3 regions of the Kocuria sp. CPCC 204721 genome follow, and region 1 is predicted to be linked to each of the others. Evidence: riboswitches for the same ligand, from Rfam matches in the RefSeq annotation. Region 1 holds a riboswitch; each other region holds the start of a gene.
The links. Region 1 has a riboswitch for thiamine pyrophosphate ahead of RF637_RS00460 (ECF transporter S component). Riboswitches for the same ligand answer to the same signal wherever they lie in the genome.

Region 2: linked by a shared signal. The riboswitch ahead of RF637_RS10015 (bifunctional hydroxymethylpyrimidine kinase/phosphomethylpyrimidine kinase) and the one ahead of RF637_RS00460 (ECF transporter S component) in region 1 are both predicted to bind thiamine pyrophosphate.
Region 3: linked by a shared signal. The riboswitch ahead of RF637_RS04290 (3-oxoacyl-ACP reductase) and the one ahead of RF637_RS00460 (ECF transporter S component) in region 1 are both predicted to bind thiamine pyrophosphate.

Annotation. Positions count from the first base shown of each region.
Region 1 covers NZ_JAVKPO010000001.1:94,760-99,506, reverse strand. The annotation lists gene RF637_RS00465 (ABC transporter ATP-binding protein) at 1-887, opposite strand, end outside; gene RF637_RS00460 (ECF transporter S component) at 884-1,507, opposite strand; TPP riboswitch at 1,566-1,672, opposite strand; gene RF637_RS00455 (DUF4235 domain-containing protein) at 1,791-2,063, opposite strand; gene mnhG (monovalent cation/H(+) antiporter subunit G) at 2,191-2,556, opposite strand; gene RF637_RS00445 (monovalent cation/H+ antiporter complex subunit F) at 2,553-2,822, opposite strand; gene RF637_RS00440 (Na+/H+ antiporter subunit E) at 2,819-3,457, opposite strand; gene RF637_RS00435 (Na+/H+ antiporter subunit D) at 3,454-4,747, opposite strand, start outside.
Region 2 covers NZ_JAVKPO010000010.1:62,046-66,792, reverse strand. The annotation lists gene obgE (GTPase ObgE) at 1-1,182, opposite strand, end outside; gene rpmA (50S ribosomal protein L27) at 1,334-1,588, opposite strand; gene rplU (50S ribosomal protein L21) at 1,635-1,946, opposite strand; gene RF637_RS10015 (bifunctional hydroxymethylpyrimidine kinase/phosphomethylpyrimidine kinase) at 2,184-3,737, opposite strand; TPP riboswitch at 3,725-3,820, opposite strand; gene RF637_RS10010 (Rne/Rng family ribonuclease) at 3,901-4,747, opposite strand, start outside.
Region 3 covers NZ_JAVKPO010000003.1:48,921-53,667, reverse strand. The annotation lists gene RF637_RS04300 (phosphatidylserine/phosphatidylglycerophosphate/cardiolipin synthase family protein) at 1-98, shown strand, start outside; partial or broken gene RF637_RS04295 (LLM class flavin-dependent oxidoreductase) at 207-1,516, opposite strand; gene RF637_RS04290 (3-oxoacyl-ACP reductase) at 1,587-2,351, opposite strand; TPP riboswitch at 2,397-2,528, opposite strand; gene nadE (ammonia-dependent NAD(+) synthetase) at 2,658-3,485, opposite strand; gene RF637_RS04280 (enoyl-CoA hydratase) at 3,650-4,432, shown strand; gene RF637_RS04275 (molybdopterin-binding protein) at 4,557-4,747, shown strand, end outside.

The sequences.
Region 1 (4,747 bases):
GGCACATTCTCCGTAGGCACAGCGGGCGGCGTGATGCCGTGTGGCCCCGCGGAGGCAGCCGTCTGCCGTACCGCGGGATTCATGCCATTCGAGGCATGCACGGGAGTGCGAGTGCGCGGCACCCAGCCGGGGACCCACGTACCCTGGTGCTGCAGCAGGTCCCGGGCGTCCTGCAGGGTCTGCTGCGCGGGGCCGTCGAAGGCCACCCGACCGTCGTCGCCCAGCACGATCACACGGTCCACGACCGGTTCCCACAGGGCCACCCTGTGCTCCACGACCACAAGGGTGGCCCCGTCCTCGCGCACCGCATCGGCCACGGCGCGGCACAGCTGCTGCGCCCCCTCGTGGTCCACGCTCGCCGTGGGTTCGTCCAGCAACAGCAGCCGCGGGCACATGGCCAGGGTCCCGGCGAGCGCGAGACGTTGTTTCTGCCCCCCGGACAGCGCCGTGGTGGGGTGGTCGAGCGGGAGCTCCAGACCCGTGCGCGCGAGCGCTTCCCGCACGCGCGGCCAGATCCGCTCGCGGGGGACGGCGAGGTTCTCGAGGCCGAACGCGACGTCGTCCCCCACGCGCGAGAGGACCACCTGCGTCTCGGGGTCCTGATGCATGAAGCCCACCGTGCCGCGGGCGTCGCGCGGGTCGACACCCCCGACGGTCAACCCGCCCGATGCGGAGCGGCCGTCAGGGTCCTGGTCCACACCGGCGAGCGCCTGCAGGAGCGTGGACTTGCCCGCCCCGGACGGGCCCAGGAGCAGGACACGTTCACCGGGCTCGATGATCAGGTCCAGGTCCACCAGACTGGGCGTCTCGCGGCCGGGGTGATGCCATCCGAACCCCTCCAGGACCACCCGCGCGCCCGTGAGCTGCACGGTCGGTTCCGCGGTCATCGGCGCACGGCGCCGGAGGCCAGTGCTCCGAGGACACCCGTGGCCTGCAGGGCCCTCATCACGGCCCACATGAGCAACCCTGCGATCACGGCCCCGGAGAGCGTGGTCAGCGCCGCATAGACGACCTGCTGATCCAGAGCCCACTCGAAGTTGTACATGATGTTCTCGCTCACGCCCAGGAACAGCCCGGATACCGCCCCACCGATCGCCGCGGTCACGGGACCGAACCGGCGGTAACGGGTCAGGAGGAACACGACCTCCACACCGAGGCCCTGTACCAGACCGGAGAGCACCACGAGCCACCCGAAATGCGTTCCCAGGAAGCCCTCGATCACGGCCGCGAGCAACTCGCAGAACAGAGCCGCGCCCGGTTTGCGGATGATCAGGGCGCCCAGGGTACCCGCCACGAGCCAGCCCCCCGCGATGAGCCCCGCGGACGGCGGGTAGGCCACCGTGCCCGCCGAGACCGCCGGGTACAGGAGGTTGGACCACATCCAGAAGATCACGGCGCACACCGCGGCCAATACGGCGGTGACCACGATGTCCACGACCCGCCACGACGAGCTGCGGTTGCCGCTTGCGCGCGGTGTACGGGTGGGGGTGTTACCGACCTGCGTCATGCTGAATCCTCCTGAAGATCCCAGGAGGGGAAGAACACCACCCGCCGTTGCGAGCGGGTCCTTGAGATACTCGACTCCCTAGCGCCGGTACGAGCCGGATCAGGTTCGAGGGTCTGCGCTCACGCGCACTCTCAGCGCCGCGGTGGCGCTCCCCTGTCGTTGAGACGCCAGTCTAGACCACGACGGCGGGTGGCCGGGCATCTCGCGTGCCCGGCCACCCGCCGTCGTACGTGCGTCCTACGCGGCCCCGGCCCACCCGTACGGGGGGCGCGGTACCCGCGGCTCAGATCTCGCTCTGGGAGCTACGGGAGGGATCGGAGTCCTTGGACTCGAACTTGGCCACCTGGCGGGAGATCCCCACCTTGATGACGGTGCCCACCACACCGGTGATCACGGCCCAGATGATGATGTCGGTCCATGCCTCGTCCGGGTCCGGGTTCTTGGCGGGGGGCTCGTTGCCCGTGACCTGCTTCCACACCGCGGACAGGCCCTTGTTGGCCAGGGCCACGCCACCCAGGGACGCCACCGTGCCGAAAATGTCCATTACCTTGTTCATGAGGTTCTCCTTGTCTTGTGGGTGCCGTCGGCACCGGGCGGCCGACGACGTCGTGCTCGTTGCCCAGCATACGAAGCGCCGGGCGCGACGGGGCGGAAGGAACCCGGTCCAACCGAGAATTACGTCCTCAGCGAGATTCTTCCTCGCCGGCGCGAGCGACGACCTCGCGCAGCTCGTCCTCCACGAGGTTCTTCTGGTTCAGGTGCTTGGAGCGGTAGGCGGCGCGGCCCACCATGTGCGCGGACACGGGCACCGTGAGCAGCTGGAACAGCCACGCGAGGATCATCAGCGGGATCATGCCGGGATTGCCGCTCTCGATCGCCACGGCCGTAAGCAGCAAAAGCAACCCCAGGACCTGGGGCTTGGTGCCGGCGTGCATGCGCGAGAGCAGATCGGGGAAGCGCACCAGACCCACCGCCGCGGCCAGGGACATGAGGGACCCCCCCACGAGGCACAGCAGCGCGATGACGTCCAGGACGGTGTGCCAGTTCATGAGCGCTCCAACCCCACATTGCGCGCGACCGTCACAGACCCCAGGAAGCCCACCAGGGAGATGATCACGAGCAGGATGATGTTGCTGGAGTGGTGGTTGTACACCATCTCGATGGCGAGACCCGCACCCACGATCGCGAGCAACACGTCCGTGGCGATCACCCGGTCCAACAGGGACGGGCCCTTGGCCAGCCGGTAGATCGTGCCCGCGGCCGCCACGGTGAGAATCGCACCGCACACCCACACGGCGACGTCTAACATGGTCATGGCCGCTCCTCCCCACGGCCGTCCAGGGCCTTGTTCATCTTGGTGGTCGGCGACGCGACGGCGCCGGAGGCGTCCGCGCCACCCGAGGCCTCCAGTGTCGCGAGGTCCTCCTTGGAGCCCATGATCTTGATCCACGCCGCCTCGATATTAAGCGCGGACTCCCGGAACGACTCCGCTTCCTCCGGCGTGGAGACGTCCAGCACGTGGAAGTACAGGATCCCGTTGCCGCGATCCACCTCCACCACGAGCGAGCCCGGGATCAGCGCCATGGTGTGACCCACGGCCGTCATGAGCAGGTCGTTGTTCTGCCGCAGCTTCACTCGCAGCACCGCGTTGTGCACCTTGGGGCCCTGCATGAGCGCGACACCGAACACGTGGATGCTGGCCCGGGCCACCTGCCAGATGAATGTGACCACGAACAGCGCGAAATGCAAGACGTTGAACCGCCCGGACAACCGCACCGGGGGCAGCGTGAGCGTGCGGGTCACGAACACCGCGAGGATCAACCCGAAGACCAGGTTGCCCACGCTCCAGTCACCCCACAGGGCACCCCACACGACCACGAGCCACAGGATCAGGGGCAGCTCGGCCCGCAAGGAGTTCCGGGAGCGTCGCTGCATCGGGGACGTACTCATCGGCCCTCCTCGCTCACGCCACCGGGACCCACGGGGGCCAGCACGGCATTGACGTATCGATCCGGATTGATCAGGTTCTCGGACGCGTTGTCCGCGAGATCGAACAGCGGCCCGGCGAAGACCGTGAGTGCCACACCCACCGCCACGAGCGCGGTGGTCGCGCCCACCATGGTCCCGGGCAGCAGCACCACGGGGGACCGGCCGGAGAAGCGGCTGCCGGACTTGCCCGCCACCGCGCGGGACGTGCGGGGGCGGCGGCCCTCCGCGGTGGTGGCGCGCAGCACGGGGTCCGGGTACTCGGCGTCGTCCACGTTGCGCAGGAACACGCGGTTCCACACGCGGATCAGGGCCATGAGCGTGAGCAGCGAGACGAACACGGACACGCCCACGAGTAGGTAGCTCAGCCACGTCCCGGCCTCGACACCGGCCTCCAGGAGGGCCACCTTGCCCAGGAAGCCCGAGAACGGCGGGATGCCGCCCAGGTTCAGGGCCGGGATCATGTACAGCACCCCCAGCAGCGGGGAGATCTTGAGCATCCCGGCGAGGCGGTCCACGTTGGTGGAGCCACCGCGGCGCTCGATCAGCCCGGCGACCAGGAACAAGCTGGTCTGGATCACGATGTGGTGCGCGATGTAGTAGACCACCGCGGCCAGGGCGGCCTGCGTGCCCAGTGCGATGCCGAAGATCATGTAGCCGATGTGACTGATCAGCGTGAACGAGAGCATACGTTTGATGTCGATCTGGGCGAGCGCGCCCAGGATGCCCACGATCATGGTCAGCAACGCGACCCACATCAGCAGATCTTTGATCTGCGTCCCGGGGAACAACAGGGTCTCGGTGCGGATGATCGAGTAGACGCCCACCTTGGTCAACAGGCCCGCGAACACCGCGGTCACCGGTGCGGACGCGGTCGGGTAGGAGTCGGGCAGCCAGAAGGACAGCGGGAAGATCGCGGCCTTGACACCGAACGCGATCAGCAGCATCAGGTGCAACTGCATCTGGGTGCCCTGCGGCAGGTCCGCGAGCTTCACGGACAGGTCCGCCATGTTCACGGTGGCGGTGGCGCCGTAGATCATCCCCAGGGAGATCAGGAACAGGATCGAGGAGATCACCGAGACGACCACGTAGGTCACGCCCGCGCGGATCCGCTGCGCCGTGCCACCCATGGTGAGCAGGACGTAGGAGGCGGTCAACAGGATCTCGAAGCCCACGTAGAGGTTGAAGAGGTCACCCGCGAGGAACGCGTGGGACACACCCGCGACCAGCAACAGGAACGTGGGGTAGAAGATG
Region 2 (4,747 bases), on a different contig from region 1:
CACGCCGCGCACGTGGTACAGCGGCTCCCCTGCCCGGTCCTCGCGGGTGATCTCGAACTCCTTGCGGTCCTTCCCTCGACGACGCCGCACGGGTTCCGGGCGCAGCACGGTCTCCGCGCGGCGCTGCTCCTCCCGCTGTTCCTCCTGCTCGCGGGCACGGGAGACGAGCTCGGCCATCGCGAAGCCCAGTTCCCGCAGTCCGGCGTGCGAGGCCGTGGAGATCTCGAAGACCGGGTAACCGCGTTCCTCGAGTTCGGGGCGGATGAACTCGGCCAGTTCCCGCGCCTCGGGCACGTCCACCTTGTTCAGGGCCACGAGTCGGGGGCGCTCGGTCAGCGGGATCGTGGTGGGGTCGTCGTCGCGGATGGCCTCGGCGTAGTGGGACAGTTCCTGTTCGAGGGCGTCCAGGTCGCTCAGCGGATCCCGTCCGGGTTCGAGCGTGGCGCAGTCGATCACGTGCACGAGTGCGGCGCAGCGCTCCACGTGCCGCAGGAACTCGAGTCCCAGCCCCTTTCCCTCCGAGGCACCCGGGATCAACCCCGGCACGTCCGCCACGGTGAAGCGGGTGTCACCCGCCTGGACCACACCCAGGTTGGGCACCAGGGTGGTGAACGGGTAGTCCGCGATCTTGGGGCGCGCGGCACTCATGGCCGCGATCAGGCTCGACTTGCCCGCGGAGGGGAAGCCCACCAGGGCGATGTCCGCGATGGACTTCAGTTCGAGCTCGACCTGGTGTTCCTCACCGGGCACACCGAGCAGAGCGAAGCCCGGGGCCTTGCGCTTAGGCGAGGACAGTGCGGCATTGCCCAGTCCGCCCTGGCCGCCACCGGCCAGCACGAACTCACTGCCCTCACCGAGCAGGTCCGCGAGCACGTTGCCCTGCCGGTCCTTGACCACGGTGCCGTCCGGGACGGACAGCACGAGGTCCTGGCCCTTGAAACCGTGGCGCATGTCCCCCTTGCCGGGCTCACCGTTGGGGGCCTTCTGGTGGGGTGCGTGGTGGAAACCCAACAGCGTGGTGGACTGACCGTCCACACGCAGGATCACCGAACCGCCGTCGCCGCCGTTGCCGCCGTCCGGGCCGCCCAGGGGCTTGAACTTCTCGCGCTTGACGGACACGCAGCCGTGGCCGCCGTTACCGCCCGTGGCGTGCACGATCACTCGATCTACAAAACTGGCCACGCGGCTCCTCGGTGGTAGGGGTCACCTGCTGCGAGCGGGTCGACCGGGGTCTTCTGAAAAGACTAGAGGGTGAGCGCGTGAAGCGCCCACCCTCTAGTGGTCGCCGCCACGGGGTCGTGGCGGCGGGTGGACCCAGGGGTCCGAATGAGAATTACTCGGCGGTCTGAATGTTGACCACGCGGCGACCGCGGCGGGTGCCGAATTCGACGGCGCCAGCGGCCAGGGCGAACAAGGTGTCGTCCTTGCCGCGGCCCACGTTCACGCCCGGGTGGAAGTGCGTGCCGCGCTGGCGGACGATGATCTCGCCGGCGTTAACGGACTGGCCGCCGAAGCGCTTCACACCCAAGTACTGGGCGTTGGAGTCACGGCCGTTGCGAGTGGAGCTCGCACCCTTCTTGTGTGCCATGGTGTGTGCCTACCTTCGTTGGAAACGTATGTGGGGAGCCGGATGCTCAGGCGTCGATGCCGGTGACCTTGACGGTGGTCAGTTCGGCGCGGAAGCCCTGACGCTTCTTGTAACCGGTCTTGTTCTTGTACTTCATGATCGAGATCTTGGGACCGCGCAGGTCCTCGACGATCTCGGCGGTGACCTTGACGTTCGCCAGGGTCTTGGAGTCGGAGGTGACCTTGTCCCCATCGACCAGCAGCAGCGCAGGAAGCTCTACGGTGCTGCCTGCCTCGCCGGCGACGCGGTCAAGGGTCACGAGGTCTCCGATGGAAACCTTCTCCTGGCGGCCGCCTGCGCGGACAATCGCGTACACCACTTGGGAACTCACTTCTCTCGACATCTATGGACTACGTGTGTGGGTCGGGCGTACTCCTGGAGGACTGCGAATGTCGAGACATCACGCCGAGGTGATCCATGACCGACCGCATTCTCCGCGTGGCTATCGCATCGATTCAGGATGTTCGCCCGAGTGTGCCGCAACCTGGTGCGTGAACTGGATATGACACACACCGGCGCTCGGCACCGACACCCCAGCCTACCCGATCACCCGAAGTCATGCCAGTTGCGCCGCGGCGCGCCGCTCGCCCTCCGGCGACGTCGCCGGGGTCGTCTGCGCGAAGAAGGCCAGCTCGAGCGCGCACGCCCGGTGGAACGCGCGGCGCATGTGCTCCCGGGTGGCCGGGTCCGCGTGGGCGGCCTCCCGGTCCACGATCTCGCGCACCGACTCGGTCGCGGTCTGGAAGTCCGGATCGTCGTACGTGCTGAGCCAGTCGGCGAACGGGTGCTGCGGTCCCGCGACGCGGGCACGACGGGTGAGCTCCGCACCCACGTGGGCGTAGAGCCAGTAGCACGGCAGGATCGCGGCGGAGCCCACCGCGAAGCCGTCCTGACCCGTGCGCGCCAGCAGGAAGTCCGCGTAACTGCTCGTGACGTCACTCGGCGGCATGGGCTCCCGGTCCCCGAGCCGGGCGCAATGCAGCGCGGACTCGACCGAGACCACGGAGGCCGACGCCGCGGCGAAGTGTTCGCGCGAACGCTCGTCCGGGGCGGAGGCCGCGAGCAGGGCCAGCGCCCGGGAGTAGTACTGCAGATATTGCATGTCCTGGTCCAGGTACAGCTCGAACTCGCCCGGGTCCAGGGTGCCGTCCCCGAGGCCCCGGATGAACGCCAGGGCAGCAATGCGTTCACGCACCGGGGCGCTCTCCTCCCACAGTTCATCGGTGAACCGGGGGCCCTCGGATTCCGCGGCGGCCGTCATCACGAACGCCGGATCCGTGACGAGGTGCTGGACGTGGTGCATGTGGTGCACGGGACCGTTGCCGTGACCCACGTGCAACTCGTCCGCGCCGCGCAGTGCACCGCGCAACCATGTGCGGGCCGTGCGGATCGCCTCGGGCCAGTCCCCGGTCCGCGCCACGACCGTGGCCACCGCGGAGGACAGCGAGCACCCGGTGCCGTGGGTGTTACGCGTGTGCACCCTGCGACCCTCGAACAACGCGGCGGGTTCGTCCTGACCGGGGAGCAACAGGGCGTCCGGGGTCGTGTCCCCGGCCAAGTGGCCACCCTTCACGAGGACCCGGGTATGGAACGCCGCCGCGACCGCGCGTCCCTGCTCGAGCGCCTCGTCCCAGGTCGCGGCCACGGGGCGCTCGGCCAGCACCGCGAGTTCCGGGAGGTTGGGGGTGATCAGATTCGCGTGGGGCAGCAGCTCCCGCAGGGCCCGTTCGGCGTCCGGACGCAGCAATCGCCCACCGGCCGTGGCGACCATGACGGGGTCGATCACGACCACGGGTGCGCGCCCCACCATGAGCCAGTCCCGGACCGTGTCGATGACCTCCACGGAGCCGAGCATCCCCACCTTGATCGCATCCAGGGTGACGTCCCCGGCGACCGCATCCAGCTGGTCCCGCAGGACCTGGACGGGTGGGGTGTGTACGCTCACGACGCCCCGGGTGTTCTGGGCGACCACTGCGGTGATCACACTCAGCCCGTACCCGCCCAGTGCGGCGATGGATTTCAGGTCCGCGGCGTGACCCGCCCCGCCCGTGGGATCGGTTCCGGCAATCGAGAGGACGCGGGGTATGGCGGTAGAAGGCGTGGTGTCCACGACAATCCCTTCGCTAGTACGAGCTAGATCAGGTTCGACGGGTGTGTTCTCAGCCGCAGTGCGCAGCACCCCGTGTGTGTGTCCCCGATCATGCCACAGGGGCACCCGGAATCCCGGGTGCCCCTGCGGTGCTCGCGTGGCGACGGATCCAGCCGCCGGTCACTCAGTCCTGCTTGCCGGTCATCGTGATGTCCTGAGCCTTGATGCCCACACCCACGATGGTGGGCTGGTCACCGGACGCCGCGGGGGCCACGGCCCCGGCCTCCGCGGTGAAACGGCTGACCTGCCGTTCCTGCGTGTACTCGTGGGTCTCCACGCTCGCGGTTCCGGGCGCGGCCGCCGGCGCCACGGCACGCCGCGACCCACGACGCCGTCGGGCCGGAGCCGCCGGCGCCTCCGCCGGCCGGTTCCCGCCAGCGGACGACGCTGCCCCGGAAGTCTGCTGCTGCGCGGCACTCGTCTGCCCTGCACTGGATTGCGCAGTCCCGGAGTTCGACGGCGCGTGTCCGGCGGCCGACCGCTTCGACACCGCCTCCCGCGGCTGGGACGCGGCGTCCGCATCCTGAACGGCACCCTCGGTCGAGGTTTCGTCCTCGCCCGCATCCGTGAACGCGGCGCTCAGCGAATCCAGGGACAGGGCCTCCTGGGTGCCCTCGCTCCCCCGCTGCTCAGACTGCCCGTGGGGCAGTTCGATGACCTCGCCGTGAATCGTGAGGCTCGCGGACGAGTCCCCACCGGAACGGTCCTCGGACCGGGAATCCCCGCGCGAGTCGTTCCCGGAACCGTCCCGGCCGGAACCGTCGTTCTGCACGGCGTTGTCCTCGCCCTGCTGACCGCGACCGCGGCTGCGCTTGCCGCGGCGCTTGCGGCGACGGCGCCCGCCCTCGGACTCCCCGTGGGAGTTCTCGGACGCGTGCTCCCCGCCCTGCTGACCGCGGGAGGTCTGCTGCTCCTGGGAACCGGTGTCCTCGGCCTGCCCGCCCCCGGACTGCGGTGCGGTGCCCTGGGAA
Region 3 (4,747 bases), on a different contig from region 1:
AGCACTGTGAGGAGCTGTCCTCGCCCCAATGGCGCGATCGTCACCCCATGGCCCGGGTCGCCGAGACGATCCTGGTACCGCTGCGCCCGTTCCTCTGACCGGACCTTTCCGATCGGCGACGACGCCGCTGACGCCACCGACGATGCCGCCCCGCCCACCGTGCGGGGCGGCGTCGTCGTCCTGTGGCGGGGTTGCGCCGCGGGGTCTCAACCCCGCGTGAGGTGACCCCTCAGCGTGGTGGCGGTGTACGCGGTGCGGAACAGGCCGCGGCGCTGGAGTTCGGGGACCACGAGGTCCACGAAGTCGTCCAGGGAGTCCGGCTGGACGGGCGGCATGAGGTTGAAGCCGTCCGCGCCGGCGTTGTCGAACCATTCCTGCATTCGATCCGCGATGGACTCCGGGGTGCCCACCATCGTGCAGTGACCCCCGCCGGCGGCGAGGCGGCCGAGCAACTGGCGGACCGTGGGGCGCTCGGCCTCGATGATCCGCAGGATGGTGCCGTAGCGGCCCTGCGGACCGGTGAACTCCTCCAGGGGCGGCAGCGTGGGCACGGGCGCATCTAGGTCCCACTGCGCGCAGTCCTGCTCCACGAACGTGGAGAGCTGTGCGAGCGACTGCTCCACAGGGAGTAAACGGTCCACGCTGGCCTGCTTCTCGAGGGCCTCTTCGTGCGTGCGGCCCACGTACGTGACCAGACCGGGCATCACGATCACGGAACCGGGATCACGCCCGGCGCGGGCCACTTCGGCCTTCACCGCCGCGTAGTACTCCTGCGCGGCGGGCAGGTCGTAGGCCACGGCGTAGATCCCCTCTGCAAAGTCGGCCGCGAGTGCCTTGCCGGGCCCGGAGGCACCCGCTTGGAAGAGGACCGGTTCCCCCTGGGGGGGGAGGGCGGAAGCGTGAGGGGTCCATCCACCAGGAAGTGGCGGCCCTCGTGGTCCAGGCGGTGCAGCTTGGAGGGGTCCGCCCACTGGCCCTCGGGGTCCGCGGTGACGGCGTCCTCGTCCCAGCTGGCCCACAGGGCGCGGGCCACCTCCACGAACTCGCGGGCGCGCTCGTAGCGCTCATCCTTGGTCGGCATGGCCCGGTAGCCGTGGTTGCGGGCCTCGGAGTCCCACATGGAGGTCACCACGTTCCACCCCGCTCGCCCGCCCGAGATGTGGTCCAAGGACGCGAGCATCCTGGCCGCGTGGAACGGGGTGAAGAACGTGGTGGACACCGTGCACACCAGGCCGACGCGCTCGGTGGCCCGCGCCATCGCGGACAGCGCTGTCAGGGGTTCCAGGCTCCAGCGGGGCCCGCCGGAGACATCACCCACGCTGTGCCCGTCCGCGAAGAACACCGCGTCGAACAGACCGCGTTCGGCAGTCCGCGCGAGCTCCTCGTAGTAGGCGATGTCCGTGAGGCGGTGCACCGGGGAGCCCGGCGCGCGCCACGCGGCCTGGTGGTGGCCGGCCCCGTAGAGGAAGGCGTTGAGGCGCAGCGTCCGGGCGGGTGTCCCGGGCGGCTGGTTCACCTGGGTGGGACGAGTGGACGCCGCAGGGGCGGCGGACGGGGTCCGCGCGGTGTCGTGCGGGGCGGCCATGTCAGTCCATCACCAGTCCACCGTCGACCACGAGGTTCTGCCCGGTGACGCCGCGGGACCAGTCGGAGGCGAAGAAGAGGGCGGTGTCCGCGAACTCCTCCGGGGTGGTGACCCGACCCAAGGGCGTACCGGCGGCAATGGCGTCGAAGACTTCGGCCGGGGTAGCGGCACTCGCGTCCGTGGTGCGTAGCAGGCCACCGGAGATCATGTTCACGGTGATGCCCAGGGCCCCCAGGTCCTTGGCCGCCGTGCGGGTGAGGGAGAGCAGGGCGGCCTTGGCTGCGGTGTAGTCGTGGTAGGGGACCACGGGGTTCTGGAAGAGATTGGTGCCGATGTTGATGATGCGCCCGTGTCCAAACCGGCGCATCCCCGGGACGACCGCCTGGATCACGTTGAGTCCGCCCACGACCGCGCCGGTGAACTGCTGGGAAAGATCCTCGGCGGCGAGGTTTTCGAGCGAGGGGCGGGCGTCCCCGTTGAAGCTGAAGTCCACCAGCGCGTTGTTCACGGCCACCGTGATGGGCGCACCGAAATGGTCCTGGGCGAGTGCCACCATCTCCTGCACCTGCCCGGCATCGGTCACGTCCGCCCGAACGGCAATGACCTTGTCCTCACCGAGTTCGCGCACCAGTGAGCGGGCGCGGTCCTCGCTCGCGTGGTAGTTCACGACCACCCGGGCGCCTTCGCGGGCGAAGGCTCGGCTGAGGTGTTCACCCAGACCCCGGGCTCCCCCGGTGATCAGGACGATGGTGGTGTCGATCCGCATGCTCACTCCTGTGGCTCACGGCGAAGAACGCGGTGCGCCACCCGTGCGGTGCCACCGTGACATCCCTTCGCCAGTACTAACTGGACAGGTTCGACGGGTGTCATCTCAGCCATTGCCTCCAGGGCTCCCCGGCCCGGTGGGTCGTGGGAACGTGCAGCGGCACCCCGTGTCACTGGGCCCAGTCTAAGCACAGGGGTCCGGACCGGGGTCGCGCACGGCGCAGGCCGTCGGCGGGCATGGCCAATGCGGTTGTCCAGCGCAGTCAGGCCAGGGTCGTCCCCTTGGGTATCGCGCGGGCGGGGAGGATCAGCCCTCCCGCCACCACTCGTCCGCCGGGGTCACCGGGACCGTGCGCTTGTGGCGGGTGCGCAGGAACGTGCTTTCGATCTTGCGGGCCACCTCCTCGGGGACGTCCTTGCCCTCGAGGAAGTCATCGATGTCGTCGTAGCGCAGGCCCAGCTCGTCCTCGTCCGTGCGCCCGGGGTTCTCGTCCAGGAGGTCCGCGGTGGGGACCTTGCCCACGAGTTGCTCGGGGGCCCCCAGGTACGCGAGCACCTGGCGGTTCTGCCGTTTGTTCAGCCCGCTCAGGGGCAGGACGTCCGCGCCGCCGTCGCCGAACTTGGTGAAGAACCCGGTGACCGATTCCGCCGCGTGATCCGTGCCGATCACCAGCAGGTTGTGGTCCCCGCCCACCGCGTACTGCGCCGTCATACGCACGCGGGCCTTGGTGTTACCGCGGGTGAAATCGGTGAGCTGCTCACCGGTCGCGGCACCGTAGGCGGACTCGAAACCGCGGACGGCCGGCGCGACGTCGTACGTGATGACCCGGTCCGGTTGAATGAATTCGAGCGCCGCCTGGGCGTCGGCCTCGTCGTGCTGGATCCCGTGAGGCAGTCGCATGGCCACGAACTCGGCCTTAATCTCGTCCTCGCGCAGTTTCTCGACCGCGAGCTGGGCCAGGCGCCCGGCCAGGGTGGAGTCCAAGCCGCCGCTGATCCCCAGGACGAACCCCGCGGTGTGCGTGGCCTTGAGGTAGTCGCTCAGGAAGTCGACGCGGCGTTGGGCCTCCCGCTCCGGATCGATCTGCGGAGAGACGCCGAGCTCGGCAATGATCTGTGCTTGCAATTCACGCATGCGTCCATGCTAGTGGCCGGTTCCCGCGGGGACAGGGGCCTACCGCCGGCCCGTCCCGTGGCCCGGAGGACGGAGGCCGGCGCTGGGCCCCGGTGCTGGGCCCCGGTGCTGGACCCCCACGCTCGGACCCGCCCCCCCTGGGGGACCTATGAGATGCTGATCACATGAACGAGAACTCCTACGAGACCATTGAAGTCCGCCGCGAGGGACGCGTGGGTGTCATCACCCTGAATCGTCCCAAGGCGCTGAACGCGCTGAACGAACAGACCATGCGGGACGTGGTGGCCGCCGCGACCGAGCTGGACCGTGACTCGGGGATCGGCGCGCTGATCCTCGCAGGTTCGGAGAAGGCCTTCGCGGCCGGTGCTGACATCAAGGAGATGTCCGGCAAGTCCGCGTCCGATATGTACCACGAGGACTTCTTCGCGGGGTGGGATGCTTTCGCCCGGCTGCGCACCCCCAAGATCGCCGCGGTGGCCGGTTACGCGCTCGGCGGTGGGTGCGAGCTCGCGATGATGTGCGATCTGATCCTCGCCGCGGACACTGCAGTGTTCGGTCAGCCCGAGATCGCCCTGGGTGTGATCCCCGGGATGGGCGGCACCCAGCGCCTCACCCGCGCCGTGGGCAAGGCCAAGGCCATGGACATGATCCTCACCGGACGGCAGATGCGCGCCGAGGAAGCCGAGCGTTCCGGTTTGGTCTCCCGCGTGGTCGCAGCGGACGAGCTCATGGACACCGCCCTGGAGGTCGCCGGAAAGATTGCGGAGATGTCCAAGCCCGCGGCCCAGCACGCGGTCGAGACCGTCAATGCCGCGTACGAGTCCGGGTTGTGGGCCGGCGTCCAGCACGAGCGGCGGGTCTTCCACGGGCTGTTCTCCACCGCGGACCAGAAGGAGGGCATGTCGGCGTTCGCGGAGAAGCGTAAGGCGCGGTTCTCCCACGAATGAGCCCTGTAGGGGACGACGACGCCGCGCGGCCCGGTCCGCGCGGCGTCGTCGCGTGTCAGGTCAACACCACGCAAGTGCGGTTCAAACAGGGCCGTGGTTCCGCAGATGCGGATAAACTGCTCCCATGACCCACCTCCGTATCTCCCAGGCCGCGACCTTCGTGGGCGTCAGCGACGACACCGTCCGGCGGTGGATCGAGCAGGGCACGCTCACCGGGCACAAGGATTCCGCAGGGTACGCCGTGGTGGACGGCGCCGAACTCGCGGCATACGCGCGCGATAACGCCGTGAGCCCTCAGGATCCCGCCGGGGTGAA